Regions from separate parts of the Streptomyces sp. NBC_01089 genome, predicted to be linked through region 2. Evidence: riboswitches for the same ligand, from Rfam matches in the RefSeq annotation. Region 2 holds a riboswitch; the other holds the start of a gene.

Region 1 (7,475 bases), 1.7 Mb from region 2:
TTCAAGGGTGCGGTAGCCGTCCATCTGAATCGCGCTGTAGTGGACGAAAACATCCGCACCACCGTCGACCGCGATGAAGCCGTACCCCTTCTCCGCGTTGAACCACTTGACGGTGCCCTGAGCCATGCCTAACTCCCCTATTACTGGCCCTTGCACAGAGCCCGCACTTCGCGGGATCCGGGTCAGACCTTGCGCCGGAACGCGTCGACCGCGGCTGAATGTATCTGCCCAACTGCCCTCTGCAACAGGTCAATCGGACGAGAATTCTGAGCGAGACCGACCGCACCATTGGGCGGATTCCCGAGGATCCCCGGGCAAGTCGGGCCGGGCAAAGGGCACTTAGGCCGCAAAGAGATCGAGCACATTGCCCACACATTGGCGCCGGCTCAGCAGCTCACGGCGCGGACGATCAAGGGGGCTGCCCCAACTCTACCGTGTTCAACCATGCAGAATTGCCCCCTCCGCCTGGGGTGCGGAGAGGGCAATAGGCATAGCGGACAGCAGAGCGGCGAGTGCCCCGGAGGGCACGCCGCGGCGCCGGAGAGGGCGCTCAGCCGCCGGCGACGGCCGGGATGATGGAAATGCCCGCGCCGTCGGGCGTGGCCGTCTCCAGGCCCTGCTCGAAGCGCACGTCGTCGTCGTTCACGTACACGTTCACGAAGCGGCGCAGCTTGCCCTGGTCGTCCAGGACGCGGGCCGCGATGCCGGTGTGGTTCTTCTCCAGGTCGGCGATGACCTCGGAGAGGGTGCCGCCGTCGGCGGCGACCTCGGCCTGGCCGCCCGTGTAGGTGCGGAGGATGGTGGGGATACGGACCTTGACGCTCATGCGGATTGCCTTCCGGGGATGGGCAGCGGTGTCAGACGGTGGACGGCGGGCCGGCCGGTGGACGGGGCGGCCGGTGGACGGCGGGTCAGGCGCCCGTGGCCAGACCCGCCTCGCGGAACGCGTCCAGGGTCGGACGGATCGTCGCGGTCGGGCCGGACGTCGGGGCGACCGCGTCCAGGGTCTTGAGGCCGTCGCCCGTGTTCAGTACGACGGTGGTGAGGGACGGGTCGAGCAGACCGGCCTCGATGAGCTTCTTCGTGACGCCGACGGTCACACCGCCCGCGGTCTCGGCGAAGATGCCCTCGGTGCGGGCCAGCAGCTTGATCGCGTCGACGATCTGCGCGTCGTTGACGTCCTCGACGGCGCCGCCGGTGCGGCGGGCGATGTCCAGGACGTACGGGCCGTCCGCCGGGTTGCCGATCGCCAGGGACTTGGCGATCGTGTCCGGCTTCTGCGGCCGTACGACGTCGTGCCCGGCCTTGAACGCGGTGGAGACCGGCGAACAGCCCTCGGCCTGCGCGCCGAAGATCTTGTACGGCTTGTCCTCGACCAGGCCGAGCTTGATCAGCTCCTGGAGCCCCTTGTCGATCTTCGTGAGCTGGGAGCCGGAAGCGATCGGGATGACGATCTGGTCCGGCAGCTGCCAGCCGAGCTGCTCGCAGATCTCGTACGCCAGGGTCTTGGAGCCCTCGCCGTAGTACGGGCGGAGGTTGACGTTGACGAAGCCCCAGCCCTCACCGATCGGGTCGCCGATGAGCTCGGAGCAGAAGCGGTTGACGTCGTCGTAGTTGCCCTCGATGCCGACCAGTTCGCCGCCGTACACCGCGGCCATCACGACCTTGCCCTGCTCCAGGTCGTGCGGGATGAACACGCAGGAGCGGAAGCCGGCGCGGGCAGCGGCGGCGCCGACGGCACCGGCCAGGTTGCCCGTGGAGGAGCAGGAGAGCGTGGTGAAGCCGAAGGCGCGGGCGGCCTCGACGGCGATGGCGACGACACGGTCCTTGAAGGAGTGCGTCGGATTGCCGGAGTCGTCCTTGATGTGCAGCGCGCCGGTGACACCCAGCTCACGGGCGAGGTTGTCGGCCTTGACGAGCTTGGTGAAGCCCGGGTTCAGGTTGGGCTGGTCGGCCACACCGGCGGGGACGGGCAGCAGCGGGGCGTAGCGCCAGATGCTGTTCGGGCCGGCCTCGATGCGCTTCTTCAGCTCGTCGGGGGAGCCGCTCGGCAGGTCGTACGCCACTTCGAGCGGCCCGAAACAGGACGCGCAGGCGAAGAGGGGGCCGAGCGGGAAACGCTCGCCGCACTCACGGCACGAGAGGGCCGCCGCGGGGCCGAGATCGACGGTCCCGGTGGAGTCGTTGGTGCTGGTGATGGTCTGCACAGCCATGGTGGCGAGGTCCTCTCCTCATCTTCCTCGCGACGTACTTCGCCACGAGACGGAATTGGCACCTTCCCCACCATGACCTCGCGGTCGGCGGAAGGTTGCCGGGACTTCTACGGGCCGTTCCCTCAGTCCCTCTGGATGAGCGCTTATGACGCGGGCCTCGAGGCCCGGCGTGTTTGTCCGCGAGTGCTGACCCCGGCATGCCGTGGCCATTCGCGTTGTTCAAGACTGTAACCGAAGGCCGGGACGGTTGAGATAGTCGTCCGAACCGCGAGATGGCTCACAGTCAAGGAGACGCGCCGTGCTGGAAGAGGTGGACCGCTGGCTGACCAGGCGTTCCTGGTCGGCGGCCGACCGTCCGCTGGACCGGCTGACCGCCGCCAAGCGCGGCACGACCGTGAGTGTCGTCCTGCCGGCGCTCAACGAGGAGGCGACGGTCGGGGCGATCGTCGAGACCATCCGGCGGGAGCTGATGGACACCCTGCCGGTGCCGCTCGTCGACGAGCTGGTGGTGATCGACTCCGGCTCCGCCGACCGTACGGCCGAGGCAGCGGCGGCCGCCGGGGCGCGGGTCGTGCACCGGGACGAGATCCTGCCGCGGATCCCGGCCGTGCCGGGCAAGGGCGAAGTGCTGTGGCGTTCGCTGCTGGTGACCGGCGGCGACATCGTCTGCTTCGTGGACGCGGACCTGCGGGAGTTCTCCGCGGACTTCGTCTCCGGGATCGTCGGACCGCTGCTGACCGACCCCGACGTGCAGTTCGTGAAGGCCATGTACGACCGGCCGCTCGGCGAGGCGGCCGGCCAGGGCGGGCGGGTGACCGAGCTGGTGGCGCGGCCGCTGCTCAATCTGCACTGGCCGCAGCTGGCCGGATTCGTCCAGCCGCTGGGCGGCGAGTACGCGGTGCGGCGCTCGCTGCTCGAACAGCTGCCGTTCCCGGTCGGTTACGGCGTCGAGCTGGGCCTGCTCGTCGACGCGCTGCACACGGTGGGGCTCGACGCGCTGGCGCAGGTCGACGTGGGCTCGCGCAAACACCGCCACCAGGACGGGCTGGCGCTGGGGCGGATGGCGGCGGCGATCTACCGCACGGCGCAGCTGCGGCTTTCGCGGGGGCAGCTGGTGCGGCCCGCGCTGACGCAGTTCGAGCGCGGGGCCGGCGGGTTCGTACCGAGGACGTACGCGGTGGACACCGAGGAGCGGCCCCCGATGCGGAGCGTCGGCGAGTACGCGGCACGGCGGGCGGCCTGACCGGAATCCGTACGCGCAAGCCGTCCATGGATGCCGCCATGGATGCCGCCCATGTGTGCCGTCCATGGAAAGGTTTTGGCCATCGCCGGCGCGAGAATCCGAACCTGGCTTTGATCCGCGATATCCGTGCAGTCACCGCACTCTGAACGGTAATGAGCACCGCAATGCCGTAAACAAACGACGGATTTCGTTGCGGTGATGCTTTAACGAACCCTTGACGGAAATCCCCGTCGGGAGTTGTATTCGGTCACCGGAGCGGCGTGGACGTCCTCGCGGTCCACCCCGCATGTGCGGCACCCGTCGGTGAATCCCCGAAGGTGCCTCCCCCTCATGCCGCCAGCCTCATGCCGCCAGCACCGATGGGACAACGGATGACCCATACGCCCGACACGACCGTTGCCGCGCCCCCCGGGGAGCCGGAAGCCGACACCCGTGCCGTGACGGCGGGGGAAGCCCCCACGCTCACCCGGTCCATCGGGGTGGTGGGAGGCACGCTGCTCACGCTCTCCTGTCTGACCCCGGCATCGTCGCTCTTCGTGATCGTGCCGGACTCGTTCGCCACCCTGGGCACCGGGACGGCCCTCACCATCGCCATCGCGGGTGTGCTCTGTATCGGTGTCGCGTTCACCTACTCCGAGCTGGGCACGCTCATCCCCAGCTCCGGTGGCGAGTACGCCATGGTCGGCACCCTCATGGGGCGGCTCGCCGGATGGCTGGTCTTCATCCTCTCGCTGATCGTCGTCATGATCGTGCCGCCCATCATCGCGCTGGGCACCGCCGACTATCTGGCGCCGATCGTGCATCTGAACCCGCAGTACACGGCGGCCGGCGTGATGCTGCTCGCCACCGCGATGGGCCTGCTCGACCTGCGGGCCAACGCCTGGATCACCGGCATCTTCCTGGTCCTGGAGGTGGTGGCCTGCGCGGTCGTCGCCTTCCTCGGCTTCACCCACACCAGCCGGTCCGCCTCCGTGCTCGTGCACCCCGTGATGGACGCGGGGCACGGCCACAGCTCGGCCGTCACCGCCGGTCTGATCGTCACCGGTCTCGCCACCGCGCTCTTCATCCTCCAGGGCTTCTCGACGGCCGTGTATCTGGCCGAGGAGATGGACAACCCGCGCCGCAACGTCTCCCGCACCGTGCTGTGGACGCTCGGCATCGGCGCGGCCGTCGTACTGATCCCGGTGGTCGCGATCACGCTCGGCGCCCCGGACCTCAGGACGCTCGCCGCCGGTGATGTGGCGGGCATGGTGCAGACCTGGAGCAACTCGGGCGTCGGCACGTTCGTCAGCCTCTGCATCGCCCTCGCGATCATCAACGCGGCGATCGTGATGGTCATCCAGAACTCCCGCGTCGTCTACTCGTCGGCGCGCGACGCGGCCTGGCCGACCGCCGCCAACCGCGTCCTGTCCCACATCGGCAAGCGCTACAACTCCCCCTGGGCGGCGACGCTGGCCGTCGGCGTGCCCGGAGCGGTCCTGTGCTTCGTCAATCTGGACACGCTGAGCGATGTCACCGGTGTCGCGGTGGCCGCGATGTACGTCTTCGTCGCGCTCGGCGCGCTGGTGTCGCGGCGCGGAGAGCACAAGCACCGGCTGGCCTGGCGCATGCCGCTGTGGCCCGCGGTGCCCGCGCTGCTGGTCGTCGTGCTGGCCTGGGTGCTGTACCAGCAGAGCGCCAAGAGCCTGGTCATCACCGGCATCATCGTGATCGCGGCCGCCGCGTACTGGGCGCTCTACCTCAGGCCCCGGCAGGACACGCACTGGGTGATCTCCGTGCCCGAGGACGAGCGCGCCCCGACGGTGGACGAGATCCCCGCGCCGCTGCGCTGACTGCCGCCGCTCCCCCCGTCCCCCGCCGCGTCGCCCGCACGTTTGAGCGTCCGCGGCACGGGCTAAGTTCGCGTCATGGCCTCTCCGCACGCCGCCCGCGTCCTCGTCGCCTCCAACCGGGGCCCCGTCTCGTACACCCTCCGCGACGACGGTGAACTCACCTCGAAGCGCGGCGGCGGCGGTCTCGTCTCCGGGCTCTCCGCCGTCGAGGGCAACGCCGAGTCGCTCTGGGTCTGTGCCGCGCTCGGCGACGGCGACCGGGCCGCCGTGCGGCGCGGGGTCGCCGAGGACGGGGTACGGATGCTCGACATCGACCCCGAGGTGCACGCCGACGCGTACAACGGCATCGCGAACTCCGTGCTGTGGTTCGTCCACCACATGCTCTACCAGACCCCGCTGGAGCCGGTCTTCGACGCGGAGTTCCGGCGCCGCTGGGACGCGTTCCGCACGTACAACCGGGCCTTCGCCGACGCCCTGGCCGCGGAGGCAGCCGACGGGGCCGCCGTGCTGGTCCAGGACTACCACCTGGCCCTGGTGCCGGGGATGCTGCGCGAACTCCGCCCCGACCTGCGGATCGCGCACTTCTCGCACACCCCGTGGGCGCCCCCCGAGTACTTCCGGCTGCTGCCCGACGACGTCGGCGCCGAGCTGCTGCGCGGCATCCTGGGCGCCGACCGGGCCGGATTCCTGACCCGGCGCTGGGCCGACGCCTTCACCGCCTGCTGTACGGAGGTCATCGGCGGCACCGGGGACAGCACTGTGATCTCGGTGCACGGCCTCGGCGCCGACGCGGACTTCCTCCGGAAGCGGTCCCACGAGCCCGATGTGGACGAGCGGATGGCCGCGCTGCGCGAACGGATCGGCGGCGGCACGGGCGAGGGGCCCGACGGCCGCCGGAAAACGATCGTCCGGGTGGACAGGACCGAGCTCTCCAAGAACATCGTGCGCGGGCTGCTCGCCTACCGGGAGCTGCTCGACACCCGGCCCGAGTGGCGCGGCCGGGTGGTGCACATGGCGTTCGCCTACCCCTCGCGGCAGGACCTCGCGGTCTACCGCGACTACATGGCCGAGGTGAGCCGGGTCGCCGACGAGATCAACTCCCGTTACGCCACCGCGGACTGGACCCCGGTCGCGCTCTACCTCAAGGACGACTTCGCCCGCTCGCTCGGCGCGTACCGGCTCGCGGACGTCGCCCTGGTCAATCCGATCCGCGACGGTATGAACCTGGTCGCCAAGGAGGTCCCGGTGGTGACCGACCGCGGCTGCGCGCTGGTGCTCTCGCGGGAGGCCGGGGCGTACGAGGAGCTGGGCGGGGACGCGATCGCCGTGAACCCGTACGACGTGAGCGCCACCGCCGCCGCGCTGCACGAGGCACTGACCATGCCGGACGCCGAACGCGCGGAGCGCAGCGAGCGACTGGCCGCCGCGGCGACGGCGCTCCCGCCGCAGCAGTGGTTCCTGGACCAGCTGAACGCGCTGGGGCCGGCAGCCGGGTAGCCGTTACGCCCTGGCCACGTCGGCGGAAGCCGTTACGCCGTGACCGCGTCGGCGAGCGCCGCGAGCAGGGCGACCACCGCGCCAGGACCCGGCACCACCAGGTCGGCGCGGGCGGCCAGTTCGGGCACCTCGTCGCCGCCGCTGCACACCAGAAGCCCCGGCACACCCTGTGCGCGGAGTGCGTCGACGGCGTCGTAGGCGGGCAGGTCCCCGAGGTCGTCCCCGGCGTAGAGGACGGCCCCGGCGCCCGACTCCCGTACGTACGCGGTCAGCGCCACGCCCTTGTCGACGCCGGGCGGGCGCAGTTCGAGGACCATCCGGCCCGGCTCCACGATCAGTCCGTGCCGGGCGGCCAGCGCGGCCAGCGGGGCGCGCAGGGCATCGAAGGCGGCTTCGGGGTCGGCGGCGCGGCGGGTGTGGACCGCGACGGCCCGGCCGCCCTTCTCCTCGATCCAGGTGCCGTGTCCTGCGCTCTCCGCGTCCAGCAGCGCGGGGAGTTCGGCGCGGGCGGCCGCGACGCCGGGGTGCGGGGCGGGGGCGTCGACCGTACCGGTGGCGGCGTCCCAGCGCTCCGCGCCGTAGTGGCCGAGCACGACCAGATGTTCGAGCCCCGCGACGCCGGCGAAGCCCCCGTACCGCACGGCCACATCGGCCGGACGCCCGGTGACGACCGCGACGGAGGCGATCACC
Region 2 (7,475 bases):
CTCCGCGGCGTCGACCAGAGCGCGGACGCCACCGCCTGGGCGATGGACCGCATCATGAGCGGTGAGGCGACGGACGCGCAGATCGCCGGCTTTGCGGTCGCACTGCGCGCCAAGGGCGAGACGGTCGCGGAGATCAGCGGTCTGGTCCGGGCGATGTACGCGCACGCCAGGCTGATCGACGTGCCGGGCCCGAGCGTGGACATCGTCGGCACCGGGGGCGACGGCGCCAACACCGTGAACATCTCGACGATGTCCTCCATCGTCGTGGCGGGTACCGGCGCCAAGGTCGTCAAGCACGGCAACCGCGCGGCGTCGTCGCAGAGCGGCGCGTCCGACGTGCTGGAGAAGCTGGGCGTCAATCTCCAGCTGACCCCGGAGCGGGTCGTCGAGGTCGCGGCCGAGGCGGGCATCACCTACTGCTTCGCGGTCAAGTTCCACCCCGCGCTGCGCTATGTGGCCGCGGCCCGCAAGGAGCTGGGCATCCGCACCACCTTCAACTTCCTGGGCCCGCTCACCAACCCGGCGAAGGTCAGGGCGCAGGCGACCGGTGTGTCCGACGCGCGGATGGCGCCCATCGTCGCGGGTGTGCTGGCCGAACGCGGCTCGTCGGCCCTGGTGTTCCGCGGTGACGACGGGCTGGACGAGCTGACCACCACCGCCACCTCCCGGGTCTGGACGGTGGCGGACGGCGCGGTCCGCGAGGAGCCCTTCGACCCGCGTGACGTGGGCATCGGTCTGGTCCCGGTGGAGGCGCTGCGCGGCGGCGACTCCTCGTACAACGCGGATGTGGCCCGCCGGCTGCTGGCCGGTGAGGCCGGTCCTGTACGGGACGCGGTCCTGCTCAACTCGGCGGCCGCGCTGGTCGCGCTCGACCCGGGTCCCGGCTCCCTCGACGAGCGGATCGCCGCCGGGATCGCCCGGGCCGCCGACGCCATCGACTCGGGGGCGGCGGCCCGGGCGCTGGAGCGCTGGGTCGCCGCCAGCAACGCCTGAGCCCTTCCTGTGGAGGGCGGCCCTGGGGCGTGTCCGCAAAGTCGCGTCTGGCGTGCGACGCCCGGCACGCACTCTCGCCGCACCGGGCGAAAGCCCGAGTACGTCCAGTACGAGGACTTCCGCCCGGCACGCCGAGTGGGGGAACCCCCTGCTCGCAGAGCTTGGGGGAACGCACCGGACGCCGCGCGCCCGCCCTGCGGGCAACGACGCGACTTTGCGGACACGCCCCAGGGCGCAGTCGCACAGCGGCCGGCCGGTGAGCGGCCGGCAACCGGTCTCATGCTGTGGACTGCGCCTTGGCGCGTCAGGATGCGTATGGCAGGATTCTCTTCAGGTCATGAGTGACAGCGACTACGGCCCCAGCCCGCTGTCCGGCAACCCTCCGTCCGTGGCGGGGTGCCCTGGGTGAAGACCAGGCCGTGGGCAGCGAAGTCCTCGGCAAGCGCGGATCCCTCGACAGGGATCCTGGTCGTCGAGGGAGTTCTTCCGTGGTTCAGCGAATGCGATAGGGCAGTAGCCCCCTTCTCCGCACCTCTTTCTCCGCACTGTTGCGTGTGGCACGCGCAGTGCATTCGCCTGCCTTTTTCCGGGAGTTCGTCATGTCTGTCCCCAGCGCTGCCATCAACCCGTCGGTTTGTCAGGATTCGTCCGAGAACCTTCCCGTCCTCGGCAGGGATGTCCTGGTCCCGCTGGTCACCGGTGGCGAGGTCACCTACGCGGCACTGGACTACGCGGCGAGCGCCCCGGCCCTGCAGCGTGTCTGGGACGACGTGGCGGCGTACGCCCCGTACTACGGCAGCGTGCACCGCGGCGCCGGGTACCTCTCGCAGCTCTCCACCGACCTCTTCGAGAACAGCCGCACGACCGTCGCGGAGTTCCTCGGCTGCCGCCAGGACGACCAGGTCGTCTTCACCCGTTCGACCACGGACTCGCTCAATCTGCTGGCCGCGGTGGTCCCCGACGGCTGCGAGGTCTTCGTCTTCGAGACCGAGCACCACGCATCCCTGCTGCCCTGGCGCGACGCCGCCGTGACCTACCTCAACGCCCCGCGCACCCCGCAGCAGGCCGTCGAGACACTGGACCGCGCGCTGGCCGCCCGTACGACACCGGACGCGCCCGCCCTGGTCTGTGTCACCGGCGCGTCGAACGTGACCGGTGAGCTGTGGCCGGTCAGGGAGCTGGCGGCCGCCGCCCACGCCCACGGGGCCCGCATCGTGCTGGACGCCGCGCAGCTCGCGCCGCACCACCCGGTGGACATCGCGGAGCTCGACGTCGACTGGGTGGCCTTCTCCGGCCACAAGCTGTACGCGCCGTTCGGCTCCGGGGTCCTCGCGGGCCGCTCCGACTGGCTGCTCGCCGCCGAGCCGTACCTCGCGGGCGGCGGCGCCTCCCGCACCGTGGCCCGGCGCGCCGACGGCGGCGTGGATGTCGAGTGGCACACCACGGCCGCCCGCCACGAGGCCGGATCGCCCAATGTCATCGGCGTCCACTCCATCGCGTCCGCCTGCCGGGCACTCACCGACGCGGGCTTCGACTCACTGGTGGCGCGCGAGCAGACGCTGGTCCGCAAGGTTCTCGACGGGCTCGCCGATGTGGAGGCCGTCCAGGTCCTCTCGCTCTTCGGCGACGACGCCCCGCGGGTCGGTGTCATCTCGTTCGTGGTGGACGGCTGGAACAGCTCGCACTTCGCCGCCGCGCTCTCCGCCGAGTACGGCATCGGGGTCCGCGACGGTCTGTTCTGCGCCCACCCGCTCGTACGGACCCTGCTCGGCAGCGACCCGCAGGACCAGGGGGAGTGCGGCGCCCCGGAGGGCGAGCCGGGCGAGCGTTCGCTCAACGCGGTACGGGTGAGCTTCGGCGCCGGTACGCCCGACGAGCACGTGGAGCGCTTCGTGGGCGCGGTGAAGGAGTTGGTGCGGGACGGCGCCCGCTGGAACTACCGCACCGAGGACGGCCGCTGCGTGCCGGCTGTCTGACCTCGGTCGCGCGCAGACGTACCTCGGCGACACGGAGACGTACTACGGCCGCCCGGCGCGGCGGGGCCACATGGCCCCCGGCGCGGCAGGGCGGCCGTTACGCGTCCAGGCCGATGGCGAAGGCCGCTTCGAGGTCGTGCTGCGAGTAGGTACGGAACGCCACATGCGTGTCCGTCGCCTCCACCCCGGGGATCTTGCTGATCCGGCCGGGGATGATGTCCGCCAGATCGTCGTGGCGGGCGACCCTGACCAGTGCGATCAGGTCGTACGTCCCGGTGACGGAGTAGACCTCGCTGATGTTCTCCAGGGCGGCGAGGGATTCGGCGATCTCGGGGATCCGGTCCACGCTGGTCTTGATGAGCACGATCGCGGTGATCACGGCTTGCTTTCTCCCTCGGTGGCCGTCGCTGGGAGTTTCACTCTAGTCGTACGCCAGTACCTCACCGCCGCGTAGCCGAAGCCCAGCGAGAAGCCCACCAGGTGCGCGGTGTAGGCGACTCCGGGACCGGTTCCCGACTGCTGGCCGGCCGCCAGCCACTGCAGGACGAACCAGAAGACCAGCACGATCCAGGCGGGAAAGCGCAGCGGCAGGAACAGCAGGAACGGGAAGATGCTCGTCACCCGGGCCCGGGGGAAGAGGCTCAGGAACGCGCCGAGCACCGCCGAGATCGCCCCGGACGCGCCCACCAGGGTCTGGTCGGAGCCGGAGTGCGTGAGCGCGTACGCGGTCAGCGCGATGTAGCCGCTCACCACATAGAAGACCGCGAAGTGCACGCGGCCCATGCGCTCCTCGGCCATCGCGCCGAAGACGTACAGGAACAGCATGTTGCCGAGCAGATGAAGCCAGTTGGCGTGGATGAAGAGCGCGGTGAGCGGGGTGAGCAGGGCGCCGGCCGTACCGCTCATCAGTTCGGTGGGGACGACGCCCCAGTGGTTGAAGTACGCGCTCTGGGCGGCGAGGAGGTTGTCCCCCTTTCCGTAGGCCGGATCGAGCCCCGAGACCGGGCTCAGCAGGAAGACGAGGCAGCAGAGGCCGATCAGGCCGTAGGTCACCACAGGCCCGCCGGTCGGGTCCCCGCGCCGTCGCGGTGTCTTCCGTCGGGCCGCGTCCCGCCACGTGAACATTCACCGAGCATGGCCCAACCGGACGCAATCGGGCAGATCGCCTCGCCGGGCTCCCCGCGGTCGGCAGGTCCGCCCCCGGGGTATGCCGTAGGCCGTAGGGTTGCGGGGAGTACATCCGCAGTTCGATGGCGCACCGCGACCGAGGCAGTACGAACGAAGAGGACGCACGTATGACGACGGTTCCCATGCCGACCGCCGACACCCGGTGGCGCTGCACGCTCTGCGGCAATCTCACCCGGTTCGATGTGACGCGCTCGTCGAAGGTTGTCGAGTACATACATCTCGACCTGGCCGGTGAGCCCAAGGTGGAGGAGCGCGAGGTGGTCAGTGAGACCATCGAGTCGGTGCGCTGCCGCTGGTGCAACGCGGTGGACCAGATCGAGCTGGTGGACAGGCCGGGTGGCGGCTCCTGAGGGAGCCCCCTGAAGAGTGACAGTGGGGTGACGGATGGTGGAGGCTGAGAGCGGTGCTGAGCCGGCCGACGCGGCCGGTGACGCCGCGGAGGCGCTCGACCGTCCGCTGCCCGAGGCAGTACGGCGGCGCGTCGTCGCGCTCGTGTCCGACGCCTTCGGCGGGCTGACCGTCCCCGAACTCCCGGCGCAGCTCAGGCAGTACGCCCGCTTCACTCCCACCAGACGGGCCAAGTTCGCGGGCAACGCGATGGCCGCTGCCCTGGAGGGCGACGCGCTCTTCCGCCGGCGCATCGGCGAGCGGCTCAAGGAGTCCCAGCCCGAGCTGACCGGTGCGCTCGAAGCGGGCTCGCCGCCCGCGGCCGCCGACCCGGTGGACGTGGCGGCCGCTGCCTATGTGCTGCGTCCGGCCGGCTGGGTGAAGCTCGTCGCCGCCGCGGGCGAGGAGGCCCTGCGGGTGGTCGCCGAGCGCGCCGACGAGGCGGGCCGGCACGAGCTGGAGCGGCTGCGTGCCGAGCTGGCCGAAGCGCGGGCCCAGACCAGGACCGAGAACGAGCGGCTGCGTACGGAGCTGGACGCGGCCCGCAAGGATGCTGAATCGCTTCAGCGCAAGCTGCGCAGCGCACAGAGCGATGTGAAGCGCGGCGAGGCGGCGCTGCGCCGCTCCGGCTCCGAGATCGAAGCGGCGCGGGCCGACGCGGCGGCCCGGGTGGCCGCTGCGGAGAGCGAGTCGCGGCGGCTGAAGGCCAGGCTCGGTGAGGCGGAGGCGGCGGTCGAGGCCGGCCGGCGCGCCGTACGCGAGGGGCGTTCCGTCGAGGACATGCGGCTGCGGCTGCTGCTCGACACGGTGCTCGACGCGGCCCAGGGGCTGCGGCGCGAACTGGCCCTGCCGCCGGTGACCTCGCGCCCCGCCGACTCCGTCGACGCGGTCGAGCCCGGCACGCTCTCGCCCAAGGACGTCGCGGCCAGGGCGCTTTCCGACACCGATCCGGCGCTGCTCGACCAGTTGCTCTCGCTGCCGCAGGCCCATCTGGTGGTGGACGGCTACAACGTCACCAAGACCGGCTATCCGCAACTGCCGCTGGAGAAGCAGCGGCTGCGCCTGCTGGGCGGTCTCTCGATGCTCGCCGCGCAGACCGGCGCCGAGATGACCTGTGTCTTCGACGGGGCCGAACTGGCGGCGCCGGTGCTGCTCGCGCCGCCGCGCGGGGTGCGGGTGCTGTTCAGCAAGCCCGGGGTGACGGCGGACGAGGTGATCCGGCAGCTGGTCAGGGCGGAGCCTTCCGGGCGTCCTGTGGTGGTCGTGTCGGCCGACCGTGAGGTCGCCGACGGCGTGGCGAGATCGGGCGCCAGGCCCGTCGCGTCCGTCTTGTTGCTGAAGAGGCTTTCGCGCGTCTAGTAACTGCTGTGCCCAATGCCCGACTTCGCGGTGCGGATTCTCCATCACAGCGTCAAGTGACCGTTACTGCCTGTGCGATGTCTGTAAAATATGCACCTGGTGACTGAGATTTTGGGCAACAGGATTTGAACTGATCACAAGAAGGTCACTAAGGTCGGGTCTCGAACCTTCGCGCGGTTGATCACTCATCCGGGGTGGCAGCGAAGGAACCGCCGATGCCTTCACGGTTCCCCAACGTGTTCGGCGGCTCTGAGGAAGAAGGAGCTCGCCTCCCGTGGCGTCCCACCGTCGTCCCAAGCAGCCGAGCCGCACTCGTGTGACCGTGCTCACCGCGACCGCTGCCGCAGCTGTGGCCCTGACCGCTCAGGCCGCGCACGCAGACCCCAAGCCGACCAAGAGCGAGGTCAAGGCGAAGGTCGACAAGCTCTACGAAGACGTGGACGCGGTCAGCCAGAAGTACGACGGTGCCAAGGACCAGCAGAGCAAGCTGAAGAAGCAGGTCGACGACCTCCAGGACAGCGTGGCCCGCGGCCAGGAGGACCTCAACAAGCTGCGGGGCCAGCTCGGTTCGATGGCGAGCGCCCAGTACCGCTCGGGCGGCATCGACCCGTCGGTCCAGCTCTTCCTCTCGTCCGACCCGAACACCTTCCTCGACAAGGCCACCGCGCAGGACCAGCTGAGTGACCAGCAGGCCGACGCGGTCAAGAAGATCCAGGCCAAGCAGCGCACCCTCGCCCAGGAGCGTGCCGAGGCGCAGGACAAGCTCAAGGACCTGGCGTCGACGCGCAAGGAACTCGGCAAGAAGAAGCAGGAAGTCCAGGACAAGCTCGCCTCCGCGCGTCAGCTGCTCTCCACCCTGACCGCCGCCGAGCGCGCCTCGATAGCCGCTGAGAACTCACGCGCCAACCGGGCCAGCGACCGCGCGGACCTCGGCAACGCGGTGCCGGCCTCCGCCCGCGGCGCCGAGGCGCTCAACGCGGCCAAGACCCAGCTCGGCAAGCCGTATGTGTACGGCGCCACGGGCCCCGCCTCCTTCGACTGCTCCGGGCTGACGTCCTGGGCGTACGCGCAGGCAGGCGTCACGATCCCGCGCACCTCGCAGGCCCAGGCCAACGCCGGCCAGCGGATCTACTCGCAGAGCGCCCTCAAGCCGGGCGACCTGGTGCTCTTCTACGGCGACATGCACCACATCGGCATCTACGCCGGCAACGGCCAGGTGCTGCACGCACCGCACACCGGTGCGGTCGTCAGGTACGAGGCGATGGGCGACATGCCGTTCCAGTTCGGCGTCCGTATCTGACCCTCGTATCCGCCCCCGTCGGGACCCGTTCAGAACGGCGCCCCCGACACCGCCCGATCGGGCGAATTACGGTGCAGTGAGCTGACTCCCCGCCCCGTCGTGACCTTGAGGTCTGCGGCGGGGCGTCACTCTGTGTGCACGGCGGGGTCTTTGGCCGCGGCATGTTCGCGCGGCTACTGTCCGGCGTGCGGTTCCCGGCAACCGGTCCGCCCATCGGGGCGGCAGGGACCGCAGCAGCGGAAGGAGTGCGGCTCCTGTGGTGTCCCATCGCC

What was found. Region 2 has a riboswitch for S-adenosylmethionine ahead of OG510_RS28445 (aminotransferase class V-fold PLP-dependent enzyme). Riboswitches for the same ligand answer to the same signal wherever they lie in the genome.
Region 1: linked by a shared signal. The riboswitch ahead of thrC (threonine synthase) and the one ahead of OG510_RS28445 (aminotransferase class V-fold PLP-dependent enzyme) in region 2 are both predicted to bind S-adenosylmethionine.

What each region holds. Positions count from the first base shown of each region.
Region 1 is NZ_CP108660.1:4,663,809-4,671,283, reverse strand. Features, by position in the region: gene OG510_RS20905 (cold-shock protein) at 1-126, opposite strand, end outside; gene OG510_RS20900 (MoaD/ThiS family protein) at 551-826, opposite strand; gene thrC (threonine synthase) at 912-2,213, opposite strand; SAM riboswitch class I at 2,229-2,355, opposite strand; gene OG510_RS20890 (glucosyl-3-phosphoglycerate synthase) at 2,512-3,456, shown strand; gene OG510_RS20885 (APC family permease) at 3,828-5,288, shown strand; gene OG510_RS20880 (trehalose-6-phosphate synthase) at 5,364-6,785, shown strand; gene otsB (trehalose-phosphatase) at 6,818-7,475, opposite strand, start outside.
Region 2 is NZ_CP108660.1:6,334,713-6,342,187, forward strand. Features, by position in the region: gene trpD (anthranilate phosphoribosyltransferase) at 1-993, shown strand, start outside; SAM riboswitch class IV at 1,327-1,444, shown strand; gene OG510_RS28445 (aminotransferase class V-fold PLP-dependent enzyme) at 1,593-2,969, shown strand; gene OG510_RS28450 (Lrp/AsnC ligand binding domain-containing protein) at 3,067-3,348, opposite strand; gene OG510_RS28455 (rhomboid family intramembrane serine protease) at 3,345-4,094, opposite strand; gene OG510_RS28460 (hypothetical protein) at 4,265-4,507, shown strand; gene OG510_RS28465 (NYN domain-containing protein) at 4,542-5,903, shown strand; gene OG510_RS28470 (NlpC/P60 family protein) at 6,178-7,203, shown strand; gene OG510_RS28475 (NlpC/P60 family protein) at 7,460-7,475, shown strand, end outside.